Regions from separate parts of the Caballeronia sp. LZ024 genome, predicted to be linked through region 2. Evidence: predicted binding sites of a transcription regulator. Region 2 holds the regulator's gene; the other holds the start of a gene.
What was found. Region 2 encodes FNR, which switches genes on or off when oxygen is low (the NO sensors DNR and NnrR bind a similar motif). Its sites were predicted from a motif close to TTGATNNNNATCAA; they were not measured.

Region 1: the regulator FNR is predicted to act here: its motif matches at 6,103-6,116, upstream of cyoA (ubiquinol oxidase subunit II).

What each region holds. Positions count from the first base shown of each region.
Region 1 is NZ_JARUXL010000001.1:287,867-295,890, reverse strand. Features, by position in the region: gene QCE48_RS01430 (bifunctional helix-turn-helix transcriptional regulator/GNAT family N-acetyltransferase) at 1-781, shown strand, start outside; gene QCE48_RS01425 (MetQ/NlpA family ABC transporter substrate-binding protein) at 828-1,640, opposite strand; gene QCE48_RS01420 (YciI family protein) at 1,810-2,106, shown strand; gene cyoD (cytochrome o ubiquinol oxidase subunit IV) at 2,163-2,495, opposite strand; gene cyoC (cytochrome o ubiquinol oxidase subunit III) at 2,496-3,104, opposite strand; gene cyoB (cytochrome o ubiquinol oxidase subunit I) at 3,105-5,090, opposite strand; gene cyoA (ubiquinol oxidase subunit II) at 5,094-5,984, opposite strand; gene QCE48_RS01395 (SCO family protein) at 6,385-6,987, opposite strand; gene cyoE (heme o synthase) at 6,984-7,889, opposite strand; gene QCE48_RS01385 (COX15/CtaA family protein) at 7,899-8,024, opposite strand, start outside.
Region 2 is NZ_JARUXL010000004.1:54,932-62,955, forward strand. Features, by position in the region: gene QCE48_RS22440 (LysR family transcriptional regulator) at 1-825, opposite strand, end outside; gene QCE48_RS22445 (haloacid dehalogenase type II) at 940-1,644, shown strand; gene QCE48_RS22450 (aldolase) at 1,663-2,451, shown strand; gene QCE48_RS22455 (SUMF1/EgtB/PvdO family nonheme iron enzyme) at 2,461-3,759, opposite strand; gene fnr (fumarate/nitrate reduction transcriptional regulator Fnr) at 3,902-4,612, opposite strand; gene QCE48_RS22465 (universal stress protein) at 4,700-5,170, opposite strand; gene QCE48_RS22470 (MFS transporter) at 5,417-6,967, shown strand; gene QCE48_RS22475 (aldehyde dehydrogenase (NADP(+))) at 7,274-8,024, shown strand, end outside.

The sequences.
Region 1 (8,024 bases), on a different contig from region 2:
GCTCGTCTACGACCCGCCGCAGACGGCGGCGCAAGTCGCACGCAGCCTGGGGCTCGACACCGGCTATCTGAGCAGGCTGTTGACCCGGTTCGAACGCAATGGCCTTCTCGTGCGGCTACTGAGCATCGACGACGCGCGCAAACACGTCCTGATCCTGACCAAAGCGGGCCGCACGGCCTTCGACGAAATCGGCGCGGGCAGCATCGGCGAAGTATCGGCAACGCTCGATCGTTTGACCGCGGGCGAGCGCGCACAACTCATGTCGTCGATGGCGGATATCGAACGCCTGCTCTCGCCTCCCGTCGAGCGGGAACGCGTGCGTCTGCGCAGTCCGCGACGCGGCGATTTCGGCTGGATCGTGGAGCGCTGCGCCCAGCTTGCTTCGCCTGACAACGCCGGTCCGGACATGGAAACGCGCGCGGCGTCGGTCGTGACGCGCTTCCTCGACTCGGCGTCTCACGCGAGCCACGGTGCGCGGCCGGCTGTGTGCTGGATCGCCGAGCAGGATAACGGCTCGCGAATCGGCGCCGCGATGCTGATGCGTGGGTCGGCAAGGCTAGCGCGCATCGAACTGCTGTTCGTGGAGCCGGGCGCGCGCCGGCAAGGACTGGGCTCGCGTCTCGTCGACGCCTGTTCGCGGTTCGCGGTCGACGCGGGCTGCGAGCAACTCTCCTGCTCGTTCGACGAAGCCCATGCCGATCTTCGCGGGTTCGTCGTGAGCCGTGGATTTGCAGCGGCGAACGATGGCTGGCAAAGATCGCTCACTTCCATCGACGCATAAAAAATGGCGCCCGTCGGGCGCCATTCGTCTTGCCGTCTGAATCGACTCAGAACGAGGGCACCATCGAACCCTTGAACTCCGTCTTCAGGAACTGACGCACGTCTTCCGACTGGTACGCGGCGACCAGCTTCTTCACCCACGGCTGGTCCTTGTCTTTCGCGCGCACCGCGATCAGGTTCGCATACGGGCTGTGCACGTCTTCGAGCGCGATGGCGTCCTTGGCCGGCTGGAGGCCTGCGGCCAGCGCGAAGTTCGTGTTGATCGCGGCGGCGTCGACGTCCGCGAGCGTGCGCGGCAACTGCGCGGCATCGAGTTCAACCAGCTTGATCTTCTTCGGATTCGCGGCGACGTCGAGCGGCGTTGCGTTGCTTCCGTTCGTGCCCGCGCCGGCCTTCAGTTTGATCACGCCTTGCGACTGCAACAGCAGCAGCGCGCGATTTTCGTTCGACGGGTCGTTCGGCACCGCGATCTTTGCGCCTTCCGGCAGATCCTTCACCGACTTAAGCTTCTTCGAATAGACGCCGAGCGGCGAAATGTAAGTCAGTCCCGCGTTGACGAGCTTGTAGCCGCGTTGCTTGATCTGGCTGTCGAGATACGGCTGATGCTGGAAGCTGTTGGCATCGAGATCGCCCGCGTCGAGCGCGGCGTTCGGCTGCACGTAGTCGTTGAACTCGACGACCTTCACGTCGAGGCCGTCGCGCTTGGCAACCTTCTGCACGACTTGCCAGATTTGCGCGTCGGGGCCGCCGATGGTGCCGACCTTGACGACTTTGTCGTCGGCGTGCGCGACTGCGCTCGTGAAAAGCGCGGCCGATACCGCGACGAGGGAAATGGCTTTAAGCAAATGTCTGCGCTGCATGGTGTTCTCGCTTCGATACAAGGTGACGGGTACTTCGCCTGAGGCCGCGGATATTCGCACACTCGTGGTGCAAACGGAAATATGCAATTGGAATGTCGTTATACCGGCGCCGGCGTGAAAAGGGCCGTCCGGCTTAGAATCGTCCATCATCCAAACCGGAACGACCGACATGTACGTCATCAATCTGCGTTATACCGGCGCGCTTGCCGAAATCGACGATGCACTCGATGCGCATCGCCTTTTCCTCGAACGGCAGTTCGCTGCGGGCATTTTCATCGCCGCGGGTCCGAAGGTGCCGCGCGACGGCGGGGTCATCCTGGCATCGGCGATCGATCGCGACCGGCTCGATTCGATCCTCGCCGAAGACCCGTTCGCGGACCAAAAGCTCGCCCACTACGAAGTGATCGAATTCAAGGCGACACGGCTCGCGCCCGGCCTGAACCTGCCGTCGCCCGCGCACGCGTAAACGACGAAGGCGGCCAATGGCCGCCTTTTCCTAATCGGAACGTTCGCGTTATCCGTTTAACGCGACATCATGTTCATCGACACGTTGTGCATGACCCACATCGTGCCGACGATCAGAAACGCTGCCGCGAGCACGGTATAGCCGAACGCGATCAGATTCCAGCGTTGCGCGCGCGACGTGTTCAGGTGCAGGAAGTACGCCAGATGAACGACGATCTGCACGAACGCCAGCGCGCCGAGCACGAGCAGCGCGGTATCGGGCGGCAGCACGCGCTTGATGACGAGGCCGAACGCGGCTGCGGTGAGCAGCACCGAAAGCACGAAGCCGACGACATAGCTACCGAGCGTGCCGTGCCCGTGGTCCGCCGTTGAAGAGTGCGCATGGCTCATTTAGATCACGCTCCCGAGATAGACGAAGGTAAAGACACCGATCCACACGATATCCAGAAAGTGCCAGAAAAGGCTCAGGCACGTGAGCCGGCGAATTTCGCGCTCGGACAGTTCCGGGTTGCAGATGACCTGCGCGGCGAGCACGACCATCCAGACGAGGCCGAGCGTCACGTGCAGGCCGTGCGTGCCGACCAGCGTGAAGAACGACGACAGGAACGCACTGCGGCCGGGGCCGAAGCCCTCGTCGAGCAGATGTCCGAACTCGCGGAATTCCAGCCACAGGAACCCAAGGCCGAGCACAAACGTGACCGCAAGCCACATCAGTACCGTACCGCTCTTGCGGCGGTGCGCGCCGAGCATCGCAAAGCCGAACGTGATGCTGCTCAGGAGCAGCAGCGCGGTTTCGAGCGCGACGCCCTGGATATCGAAGAGCTCCTTGCCGCTCGGACCGCCCGCGAACTGGTGCGCCATGACGCCGAACGTGGCGAACAGTGACGCGAAGATCACGCAGTCGGTCATCAGATACAGCCAGAAACCGAAGACCGAATGCGACGGGACGTGTTCTTCGCCGGAATCGTACGGATCGAGAACGAGAGTTTTCTGCAACATTTAAACGACCTCCACTGCCGCAGGCGCGGGACTGTACGTCTTCTCGATCGTGCGGACCTTCGAAGCTTCGATGTAATAGCCGTCGTTGCGACGGAAGCTGTAGCCGATCACCGTGACCGCGATCGCGACCAGCGCCACGATCGCGAGCCACCAGATGTGCCAGACGCCGGCGAAACCCAGCCCGAGGCTGAACAATCCGACAAACAAGCCAGCGCTCGTATTCGACGGCATGTGAATGTCGCGATAAACCGTATCGCGTCCGAGGCCATGCCCCGTTTCCTTCATGTGCGCGAACGCATCGAGTTCATGGACGACCGGCAGATTGGCGAAGTTGTAGACCGGCGGCGGCGAGCTCGTCGCCCATTCGAGCGTGCGGCCGCCCCACGGATCGCCCGTGACGTCGCGGTACGCCGGCAGATGGCGGTTGCGCACGCTGACGATCACCTGCACGACCTGGAACACCACGCCCACTGCGATGATGCCCGCACCACATGCGGCCACGATCAGCCACGGCTGCCAGGCGGGATTGTCGTAGTGATTCATGCGTCGCATCATGCCCATGAAGCCGAGCACGTAAAGCGGCGTAAACGCGACGAAATAGCCGACGAACCAGCACCAGAACGCGCACTTGCCGAGCTTCTCGTTGAGCTTGAATCCGAATGCTTTCGGGAACCAGTACGTCACGCCCGCCATGTAGCCGAACACCACCCCGCCGATGATCGTGTTGTGGAAGTGCGCAACCAGGAAGAGCGTGTTGTGCAGCAGGAAGTCGGCGCCCGGAATCGCGAGCATCACGCCCGTCATGCCGCCGATCGTGAACGTCACGATGAAGCCGATCGTCCACAGGATGGGCGACGAAAATTCCAGCCGGCCGCGATAGATCGTGAACAGCCAGTTGAAGATCTTCACGCCGGTCGGAATGGCGATGATCATCGTCATAATGCCGAAGAAGGCGTTGACGTTCGCGCCCGATCCCATCGTGAAGAAGTGATGCAGCCACACGAGGAACGCCAGAATCATGATCACGCACGACGCGTACACCATCGTCTTGTAGCCGAACAGCGTCTTCTTAGCGAACGTCGCTACCACTTCCGAATAGATGCCGAACGCCGGCAGCACGAGGATGTACACCTCGGGATGCCCCCACGCCCAGATCAGGTTCAGGTACAGCATCGGATTGCCGCCGAGATCGTTCGTGAAGAAGTGCATGCCCATGTAGCGGTCGAGACCGAGCAGCGCCAGCGCGACCGTCAGGATCGGGAACGTCGCCATGATGAGCACGTTCGAGCAGAGCGCCGTCCACGTGAACACCGGCATCTTCATGAGCGTCATGCCAGGCGCGCGCATCTTGACGATCGTCACGAAGAAGTTGATCGCCGTGATCAACGTGCCGACGCCCGACAATTGCAAGCTCCAGAGGTAATAGTCGACTCCGACGCCCGGACTGTATTGCAACTCCGAAAGCGGCGGATAGGCGAGCCATCCGGTCTGCGCGAATTCGCCGATTACGAGCGAGACGTTCATCAGGATCGCGGCGATCGCCGTCATCCAGAAGCTCAGCGAATTGAGGAACGGGAACGCGACGTCGCGCGCGCCGATCTGCAGCGGCACCACGATGTTGAAGAAGCCTACCATCAGCGCCATCGCCATGAAGAAGATCATGATGACGCCGTGCGCCGTGAAGATCTGATCGTAGTGATGCGGCGGCAGGAAGCCCGGATCGAGATAGGCGACGGCCTGCTGCGCGCGCATCATGACGGCATCGATGAAGCCGCGCACCAGCATCAGAACCGCGACGACGCAATACATCACGCCGATGCGCTTATGGTCGACGCTCGTCAGCCATTCGGTCCACAGCCATTTCCACTTGCCGTAGACAGTCAGCGCGCCGCCTACGCCGAGTACCAGGAGCGCCATGAAGGCCGCGGCTCCCATGATGATCGGCTGATCGAAAGGGATCGCCGACAGTGTGAGTTTTCCGAACATGCGTTACCCCTGCGTTGCGCAGGCAGCATCCTTGAAGTCCAGGACGTTACCGTTGTTGTACTTTGCGATGATGTTGCGAAAGAGCTTCGAATCGACGGTCGAGAAATACCGGACCGGCTGATTCGCGCTCGGCTGCGTCACGACGTTGTAGGCGTTCATGTCGAGGCGGTCGGCGGACGCCTTCACGCCCGCGACCCACTCGTCGAACTGCGCCGGCGTTTTGGCGAGCGCGCGGAACTTCATGTCGGCATAGCCGTGACCGCTGTAATTGGCCGATACGCCCGCGAAGTCTCCCGAGTGGTCGGCGACCAGATGCAGACGCGTCTGCATGCCCGCCATCGCGTAGATCTGGCTGCCGAGCTGCGGAATGAAGAACGAGTTCATCACCGAGTCGGACGTGATGCGGAAGTTCACCGGCGTGCCGACCGGAAACGCGAGCTGGTTGACCGTCGCGATGCCGAGGTCCGGATAGATGAAGAGCCACTTCCAGTCGAGCGCGACGACTTCGACGTTGATCGGTTTCACCGACGACTCGAGCGGCTTGTACGGATCGAGTTCGTGCGTCGTCTTCCAGGTCAGGATGCCGAGGAAGAGGATGATCAGCGTGGGAATGGTCCAGACGACCACTTCGATGGCCGTCGAGTGCGCCCACTTCGGCGCGTAGGTGGCATTGCGGTTCGACGCGCGATAACGCCACGCGAACACCAACGTCATGATGATGACCGGTATCACGACGATCAACATCGCGATTGTCGCCGTCGTAATCAGATCCTTCTCGGCCACTCCGACGCTGCCTTTGGGATTCAGCAGATCGAGGTTGCTACATCCGGAGAGACACGAGATCAGCGCGACCGAGAAGGGAAGCAAGATCCCTCTTAAAAGTTTTCCATTCATTTCATTTGCCTGATCTTCATTGATTCGTTCCAGACGAAAGAGAGATGCGCGCCGCCGTTGGAGACGCGCTGGGGAGCGTTACAGCGCGAAATTTTATGCAGGCGCACCCATGCGGAAATTGACCGCGGTCAACATAACGAATGCGTCTAAACGCCCCTGCCTACGGGCGTTTGTCTGAAAACGTTCTTAGAAACGTGACAAGCGTCGTCATCACGGTCATCAGGATGTCTGAATAAGACGGTCGCGCTCGATCGGATGACGGGACGAAGCGTCGATCGCATCCGCGCAGTTGAAAGCAGAAGAGGGGGTTTTGCCGCAGAATCGGCGATAAATGCGGTCGATCGGATTCGACCGGCAGTTTTGCGTGTCGGCGAACGTCGTCCGCGCGGACGACGCGCGTTCAGTCGAGCAGCAGTTTCAGATCGTGAACCCAGGGCTGGACGCCTTGTCCATCTCGGGCAAAAAGTCGCAGCTTGCCTTCGGGGTCGAAGACGTAGCTCGCGGCCGTGTGGTCCATCGTGTAGTCGCCAGGCGTCTTGCCCTGCGCCTTGGCGTAGTACACGCGGAAGTCCTTCGCGACCTTCGCGAGTTCCGCGTCGTTCGCGGGACGCAATCCAATGTACGACGCGTTGAACGCCGATACATACTGCCCGAGCAACTCGGGCGTGTCGCGCGCGGGATCGACGGTGACCATCAGCACCTGCACGCGCTTACCCTCGTCACCGAGTTGCTGCAGCGCCTGCGAAAGCTCGGCGAGCGTCGTCGGACAGACATCCGGGCAGTGCGTGTAGCCGAAGAAGAGGACGACGGCCTTGCCTTTGAAATCGGAGAGCGTGCGCGTCTTGCCCGACGTGTCGGGCAGCGAGAACGTGCTGCCGAACTGGGTATTGCCGGTGATGTCGAGATTCTTGAAGTCCGGCGCCTTGTTGCACGCCGCCAGGAGCGCGGCACCGGCCAGCGCGAGCGCGATACGCCCAAAGGTCCTGCGAGCCGGAACGGTCATGCGCCGATCACCGTGCGCACGTAGTGATCGACGAGCAGCGCGCCGAACAGCAGCGACAGATACACGATCGAATAGCGGAAGGTCTTGCGCGCGAGGGCGTCGGAATAGTCGCGATAAATCTTCCACGCGTAGCCGAGGAACACCGCGCCCAGCACGACCGCCGAGGCCAGATAGATCACCCCGCTCATGCCGGAGATGAACGGCATCATCGTGACGGCGAACAGGATCACCGTGTAGAGGAAGATGTGCAGCCGCGTGTACTGCTCGCCGTGCGTGTTCGGCAGCATCGGCAGGCCGGCGTTCTCATAGTCCTTGCGGCGATAGAGCGCGAGCGCCCAGAAATGCGGCGGCGTCCACACGAAGATGATCAGCACGAGAATCCACGCGTCGCCGGGCACCGCGCCCGTCACGGCCGCCCAGCCGAGCGCCGGCGGCATCGCACCCGACGCTCCGCCTATCACGATGTTCTGCGGCGTGTACGGTTTGAGCAGCAGCGTATAGATGACCGCGTAGCCGACGAACGTTGCGACCGTGAGCCACATCGTCAGCGGGTTGGTGAAGGTGTAGAGCGTCGCCATGCCGGCGCCGCCGAGTACCGCCGAGAAGAGCAGGATCTGCGCGGTCGTGATCTCGCCGCGCGCCGACGGACGCCACGACGTGCGCCGCATCATCGCATCGACTTTTTGCTCGACGAGACAGTTGATCGCGAACGCCGCGCCCGCTAGGAGCCAGATGCCGACCGTGCCGCCGATCAGCACGGTCCACGGCACCATGCCGGGCGTCGAGAGAAACATGCCGATGACCGCACAGAACACCGCCAGTTGCGTCACGCGCGGCTTGGTCAGCGCGAGATATTGCGCGAGGCGGCTACCGGAGGGAGAAGTGATTGTCGTGCTTTCCATGATTTGGATTCACGCTGAAACGACGTCGCGCGCGGGAAGCACGGCGCGGCCGGGACGGCTGGAAGAGATTCGAAAGTTTAGCATAACGAGCAGCAGCAGCAGGATGGCTGCACCGCCGTTGTGCGCCACGGCGAC
Region 2 (8,024 bases):
ATCGACGAGCGCCTTCTGCAGCGCGTTGAGCACGCCGCCTGAGGTCACGAGCGCGAGTTCCGTCGGCGGAAGAGGCGGCAATCCGGTGCACACGCGATGCTCGGGCAGCACCGCGGTGGTGGGCAGTACGGAAATCCCCAGTCCCGACGACACCGCCGCCTGAATCCCGGTGAGACTCTGGCTCCCGAACGCAATGCGCCAGCGCCGCCCGGCCTTGTCGAGGCTGCGGATCGCGCGTTGCCTGTACACGCAGCCCTGCGGAAACAGCGCCAGCGGGATGGGGTCGTCCGCCGGTTCGTCGGGCGGTTCCGCACGGTCGCCTCCCACCCAGACAAGCGATTCCGGCCAGGACGCGAGGCATTCGCCGCTGCCCGGCTCGCGTTTGACCAGCGCGATCTCGATTTCGCCGCCAGCAAGTTTGCGTTGCAGATCGACGCTCATTCCCGCGACCGTCTCCAGCCGCACGCCGGGTTTCGCCCTGACGAAGCCCGACAGCATCGCCGACATGCGCCGCGCGTCGAAATCCTCCGGCACGCCGATGCGCACTGGCGTCAGTTTGACCTCGCTCGCGAGCGCGTCCTGCGCTTCCTGTGACAGCGCCAGCAGCCGCCGCGCGTAATGCGCGAGCATCTCGCCGTGCTCGGTCGCCGTGACCTGGTTGCCGGTGCGGTCGCGCAGAAGCAGCGTGCGCCCGACGGACGCCTCAAGCTTGCGCACCTGTTGGCTGACCGTTGACTGCGTGCGGTGCACGCGCTCGCCCGCGCGCGTAAAGCTGCCTTCGTCGACGACGCAGATCAGCGTGTTCAGGAGTTCGAGATCCAGCATGGTCGGCTCGCTTCGATATTTGCGTTTCAACTGATGCCGAGAGTTTAATTTAATTTTCAAATGCTGGCTGATTTCCGTACGCTTCAGGCCTACGACACCTCAACGGAGTACGCCATGTCCTTGAACAACACGAGCCGTCCGCTGTGGCTCACCTTCGATTGCTACGGAACGCTGATCCAGTGGGACGAAGGTTTGCAGTCGGCGGTGCGCGACATTCTGCGCACCAAGCCCGGCCACGATGTCGATCCGGCGAGGCTCATCGAGGTCTATGACCGTCACGAGCACGCGTTGGAACAGACGCCGCCTCATCGCTCGTTTCGCGAAGTGGCTGGCGACGGCCTGCGTCTCGCGCTGGAGGAACTCGGCCTGCCGGGCAGCGAAGACGACGCGGGCGTGCTCACGCGCCGCATTTCCGCGATGCCGCCGTTTCCCGAAGTGGTCGACACGTTGCGCCGGCTGAAGGAAGACGGCTATCGTCTGTGCATCGTGTCGAATACCGACGACGACATCATCGCGGGCAACGTCGCGCAGCTCGGCGGCTTCATCGACCGCGTGATTACCGCGCAGCAGGCGGGGGCGTACAAGCCGGCGCGAAAATTGTTCGATTACGCTCACGAACAACTCGGCGTGACGAAGGACGACGTCGTGCACATCTGCGCGAGTCCGCATCTGGATCACGCGGCGGCGCGCGATATCGGCTTTCGCTGCGTCTGGATCGATCGCGGCACGGGCCGCACGCTGCTCCCCGACTACACGCCCGACGCGACGCTCGCCACACTCAACCCGGTGCCGGCGCTTTTCGCATCGCTCGGCTGGTAACTTTCAGGAACCACGATCATGGCGCATACGTTTTTGTCCGGCCGTTCGACTGCGTCGCCGCGCGGCGTGAGCCTCGATTCCGACGCCGTGAGCGAGGCGCGTGCCGAACTGGCGGCGTGCTTTCAGCTTGCGGCGCAGAAGGGCTTCGAGGAAGGCGTCTGCAATCACTTCTCGGCGGTCGTTCCGGGGCACGACGATCTGTTCTTCGTCAATCCGTACGGTTACGCGTTCTCCGAGATCACCGCGTCGCGGCTCTTGATCTGCGATTTCGACGGGCACGTGATCGAAGGCGAGGGCCAGCCCGAAGCGACGGCTTTCTATATCCACGCGCGGCTGCATCGCCTGATGCCGCGCGTGAAGGCCGCGTTTCACACGCACATGCCGAACGCGACGGCGCTCTGTCTGCTGGAAGGGCCGCCGCTCTTGTGGCTCGGGCAGACGGCGTTGAAGTTCTATGGACGCACCGCCGTCGATGAGAACTACAACGGCTTGGCGCTGGATGCATCGGAAGGCGACCGGATCGCGCAGGCAATGGGCGATGCCGACATCCTGTTCCTGAAGAACCACGGCGTGATGGTCGCGGGCGCGAGCATCGCGGAGGCGTGGGACGATCTTTACTACCTGGAGCGGGCGGCGGAAGTCCAGTTGAAGGCGATGAGCAGGAACCGGCCGCTCAAGCCGGTGCCGCACGACATCGCGCAGCGTGCCTACGAGCAAATGCGTCTCGGCGACAAGGAGAGCGCCCGCGCGCACCTCGACAGCGCGATGCGGGAACTGCACAGGCAAGGCGTGCCGTTCGACGTTTGAGCGGCCGCTTCACGCGCCGCGTTCCACGCACCGAAATCCCGCGTACACGTACTGATAGTGCGCCTGAAACCAGTTGCGAAAGCTCGGCCGCAGCATGCACGCGGCCGTGCGCGGCGATCCGCCTTTCAGCACGAAGTGCTTGTCGTCGTAGAAATTCGCGGAATAGCCGAGATAGAACGGAAACGGCTCGAAGCCCGGCAGCGGTCCGAACGTCGTCGACGTCCATTCCCAGCCGTTGCCGTATTGCCCCTGCACGCCGAACGCGCTGCGATTGCCGGGATGCGCGCGCACCGACGAGGGCTCCCAGCGACGGAAGTCGAAATTTCCGTCCGCCGCGAGCGGCGCGCCCTCGGCGGCGCGTTGCCATTGCGCTTCGCTCGGCAGCGCCTTGCCTGCCCAGCGCGCGTACGCGCTTGCTTCCGCGTGGCTCACGTACACCGGCCAGTCGAGCGGCAGCGCGACTTCGTCGAACATCGTGCGCAGCGTCCAGGCGCCGCGCGCTTCGTCGCGCACCCAGAACGCCGGATGCGCGATGCCTTCGCTTTCCTTCCACGCCCAGTCGGCGTCGTTCCAGTACGCGCGATTCGCATAACCGCCCGCATCGACGAACGCAAGGTATTCGCCGTTCGTCACCATGTAGCGGTCGATCGCGAACGCGGGCACTTCGATGCGCTGTTGACCGAACTCGTTGTCCCAGCCGAACGCGCCCGACGCGCGATCGAGACCGAGCGTCACGGTTCCGGCGGGCACGCGCACCATGTCCGGCTCGGCTGCGGCCGGCGGCACGGCTTCCTCGGTCGGCGACGGCCCGGTCTTATGATCGAGCGGCAACTGATGCAGCATGTAGGCGAGCGTCTCGGCGTGCATCAGCCGATGTTCGATCGCGACTTCGAGCAGCGTCGCCGGATCGGCTTCCGCGCTCGACGCCGCGGTTTTCGCCAGTTCCGCAGGATCGAGCCGCGAATCGATTTCGTCGCGGATGCGCTTCGTGTACGCGCGCACCTCATCGAGCGACGGCCACTCGTGCGGCTGATCGGTCGGCAGGCCGCCGTCGACCGGATCGATCCCGAACGCGAACAGCCGGTCGTACTCGAGATTCGCGCTCGGCAGGTCGAACAGGCGCTGGTCGAAGAGGTTGTGGTCGAACGCTTCGAGATGCCCGATGTAGAACACGATCCGATGCCGCTCGGCAATCGGACGCTCATAGAGATACTCGGGCTTGACGGTATCGAAGAGGGAATCGGTGATGCGGCGCGCGTCGGCGAGGCGGGCCAGCAGCGGATGGCGCGGGGCGGGGTCGCGATTCATGTCGCCTTGTCTCCGTGGCGGGACGATCGAAAGATTGTCGAGTAGCAGACGCTGTGCCACCGATAATCCGAGTATCCCGCCATGATCCCACGCTCCGGCGAATTCGTCAGAACGCGCCGCCACCGTGCGGCGCGAGCGGCGTTCAGACTGCGCGCAGCCCGTCGAAGTCGCGGATGCGGATGAACTTGCCGTGGGCGTCGATCAGGCCGCGCTGCTGGAAGCGCGAGAGCGTGCGGCTCACGGTTTCGAGCGTGATGCCGAGATAGCTGCCGATGTCGTCGCGCGTCATGCGCAGCGTGAATTCCGCCGCCGCGTAGCCGCGCCGCGTGAAGCGCGCGGACAAATCGAGCAACAGGCGCGCGACGCGCTCGTCGGCGCGCAGCGTGCCGAGCGTCGTCAACTGATTGGTTTCGCGGATGATTTCGCGGCTCATCATCTGATGCAGGCGCCGCTGGATCGAACTGGTTTCGCGGCACACACGCTCGAAACGCGCATACGGCACGATGCACACGGAACTGTCTTCGAGCGCGATCGCCGTGGACATGTGCCGGTTTTCGCCGATGCCGTCGAGCCCGAGCGCATCGCCGCCGAGATAGAGGCCCGTGACCTGTTCGCGTCCGCCGTCACGCGACACGACCGACTTGATCGAGCCCGAGCGGATCGCATAGAGCGAGTCGAACGGATCGCCGGTGCGAAAGAGCGCCTCGCCGCGCCGCACGGCGCGCGTCGCGGAGATGACGTCTTCGACCTTCTCCGTTTCCTCGGGCGTCAGGCCTTCGGGCATGCACAAATGACGCATCGCGCAGTTCGAGCAATGGGCAGCGTGGCGACGGGGATGGATGGCGGTTTGCATGGCGCGCTCGGTTTGACAAATGACAAACGATTGTCCCATCGAACGCGCGCGAGCCAGTGTGACGCAATGTCACATCTACCGACTGGATCAGTCTTCGGTCATTTTTCCCTCGCGGGCCGCCGAAGGAATTAACAGCACGGGCAAGGTCGCCTGCCTGAGACAGCGTTCCGCGACGCTGCCCAGAATCAGCCGTTGAAAACCTTTCCGGCCGTGCGTGCCCATCACGAGCAGGTCGGCGTTGAACGCGCGGGCGGCGTCGAGCACGAGCGACGAGACGTCGTCGAGCGAAGACGCCTCGGCGGTCGCCACCTCGCCCTCGACGCCGCGCGCCTTCATCGCGTCGAGCGCGTCGCGCCCGAGCGTCGTGCCTTCCTCGACGAGCTTCGTGCGCAGCGACGACGGATCGTAGCCCGGTACGTCGAAGTAGAGCGGCGTGCTTTCCACCACGTAGAACGGCTGAAGGACGGCGCGGTGCGTCGCGGCGAGTTCGAGCGCGGCTTCGAACGCACGGCGGGACGTCTGGCTTCCGTCGATCGCGACGACGATTCGTTGGAACATGCGAACCTCCTTTTTCGGCGTGGAAATAAGGACAAGGTGAATCAATCTGACCGGTGCCGTATTGACGAGTGCCATGTTTCGGAGATTTTGGCGCGGACCGGCGCGCGGAAAAGTTGCCTTACAATTCAGGCTGAGTCATTTGCGGCGAGCGCTTAAACGCGCGGTCCGCAAGCGGCGCCCACAGCCTCCCTCCCGACCGTGACCCAGCCCAATCCCGCCCTGCCGTTCCGGAACGCCCTTTTCGCGATGCTCGGCATCGGTTTGGTCAACATGCTGGTCGCGCTCGATCAGACGGTCGTCAGCACGGCGCTGCCCTCGATCGTCGCCGAACTGCACGGATTCGAGTACTACGCGTGGATCGCGAGCGCGTATCTGCTGGCGTCGGTGGTCACGGTGCCGGTGTTCGGGCGGCTTGGCGACTACTTCGGCCGCAAGCGCTTCGTGATCGCGGCCGTGATCACGTTCACGGTGGCGTCGGTGCTGTGCGGCGTCGCGAACGACATGCTCTTTCTCGTGATCGCGCGCGGCCTGCAGGGCGTCGGCGGCGGGATGATGGTCGGCACCGCGTTCGCGTCGATTCCCGATCTCTTTCCCGATCCGCGCGCCCGCGTGCGCTGGCAGGTCGTGATGGCGGCGGCCTACGGCATCGGCACAGCGGCGGGGCCGTCGCTCGGCGGCTGGATGAGCCAGCACTGGGGCTGGCGTTCGACGTTTCTCGTCAACCTGCCGGTCGGCGTCGCGGCGCTGTATTTCATCTGGGCGCATCTGCCGACTTTCCAGCGGCCGCGTCAGGGTGAGGTGCGCATCGACTGGCTCGGCGCCGCGCTCGTCGCTGTGACGCTCGGCTGTCTGCAGGCGCTGATCGAAGCGGTGCCGAAGGACGGCCTGACGACGGGCAATCTCGCGCTTGGCGCGTGCGTGATCGCGGGCGCAGCGGCGCTCTTCGTCTGCGAAAAGCGCGCAACGCATCCGATCATCCCGCTCGACATCTTCCGCGACTCGCAGCTCGTGACGCTCTTCACGCTGTCGTTCCTCGCTGGTTTCGTGATGTTCTCGCTGATCTTCTTCGCGCCGCTCTTGCTGCAAGGCGGTTTCGGCCTGACGCCGCAGGAGGCCGGCCTGCTCGCGACGCCGATCGCCGCCTGCATCGCGCTCGGCAGCGTGATCAACACGCGCATCGTGATCCATCTGCCGAAACCGACGCTGATCCTGTCGATCGGTTTCACGCTGCTCTTCGCGGCCTCGGTCGCGCTGTCGTTCGCGCGCGCCTCGACGCCGCACGTCTGGATCGAGATTCCGATGGCGGGCATCGGCATCGGGCTCGGTTTCATCCTGAACAATCTGAACGTGTTCGGGCAGGAGATCGCGGGCCGCGAGCGCTTTGGGATCACGACCGCGCTGCTGCAATCGACGCGCATGGTCGGCGGCATGCTGGGAACGAGCATCGTCGCGACGATCGTGGCGCATCATTACGCGAACGTCGTCGCGCGCACGATCCGCGTGATCGGCGAGCCGGCGGCCTCGACCTGGCTGCCGCGCGTGGCCGACCCGCGCATCCTGATCGACGACGGCCTGCGGCAACGCCTTATCGCCGATTTGCGTCCGACCGGGCTCGACGCGCAGGCGATCGTCGATGCCGCGCGCGACGCGCTCGTGCAGTCGATCCACATCGGCGTGATGCTGACGGCGGTCGCCGCGCTCGCCGCCGCGCTGATCGTGCGGCGGATCGCTCATATCACTTTCCGCCGGGCGGGAACCGTGCCGGCCGCGGCGGCCGCGCCCGCATCGACGGAATGAAGTTGCTCGTCGACTGCGCTTAGTTGTTTGACAAGTCATTAAAGAGCATGCTCCGGCCGATGCCCTTGTCGGACACCGCGCATCGACCTTGCTTGCGTTCGCGGGATCGGCTCGCCGGACCAGCCGATCGCGCCGCGGCATGAAAGCGAGCGGAACGCTTCGGCGCCGCGCGAGTCACTCGAAGGGACGGCGGCCTCGAAACATCCGGCCGCGCAATGCCGAGGCGGCGGGCAAACGGTCCAGCCATCCACTCATAGAAGCTCGCGGGCGCTTTAGCGTCACGCCGGCGCCTTGAAGGAGCAAGAGATGAAGATCACCGGAGAAATGCTGATCGGCGCGAGCGCGCTGCGAGGCTCCGACGCCACGCTCCGGGCGTTCGACCCGGCCCGCAACACCGAACTCGAGCCCGCGTTCGGCGGCGGCGGCGCGGCGGAAGTCGCGCGCGCCTGCGAACTGGCGGAGGAAGCGTTCGATCCGTTTCGCCGCGCGTCGCTCGAAACCCGCGCGGAGTTTCTCGAAGCCATCGCGGACAACCTCCTCGCGCTCGGCGACGCGCTGATCGAGCGCGCGAGCGCCGAGTCCGCGCTGCCGAAGGCGCGCATCGAAGGCGAGCGCGCCCGCACGATCGGCCAGTTGAAGCTGTTTGCGTCGCTCGTGCGCGAGGGGCGCTGGATCGGCGCGACGCTCGATTCCGCGCAACCGGATCGCAAGCCGCTGCCGCGTCCCGATCTGCGTCTGCAGAAGATTCCGGTCGGGCCGGTCGCCGTGTTCGGCGCGAGCAACTTTCCGCTCGCGTTTTCGGTGGCGGGGGGCGACACGGCGTCGGCGTTCGCGGCGGGCTGTCCCGTCGTCGTGAAGGCGCATCCGGCGCATCTCGGCACTTCCGAACTCGTCGGGCGCGCGATCCAGAAAGCGGTCGCCGACAGCGGCCTGCACGAAGGCGTGTTCTCGCTCGTCGTCGGCGCGGGCAACGCGATCGGCGAGGCGCTCGTCGCGCATCCGGCGATCCGCGCGGTCGGTTTCACCGGCTCGCGGCGCGGCGGCCTGGCGCTCGTCG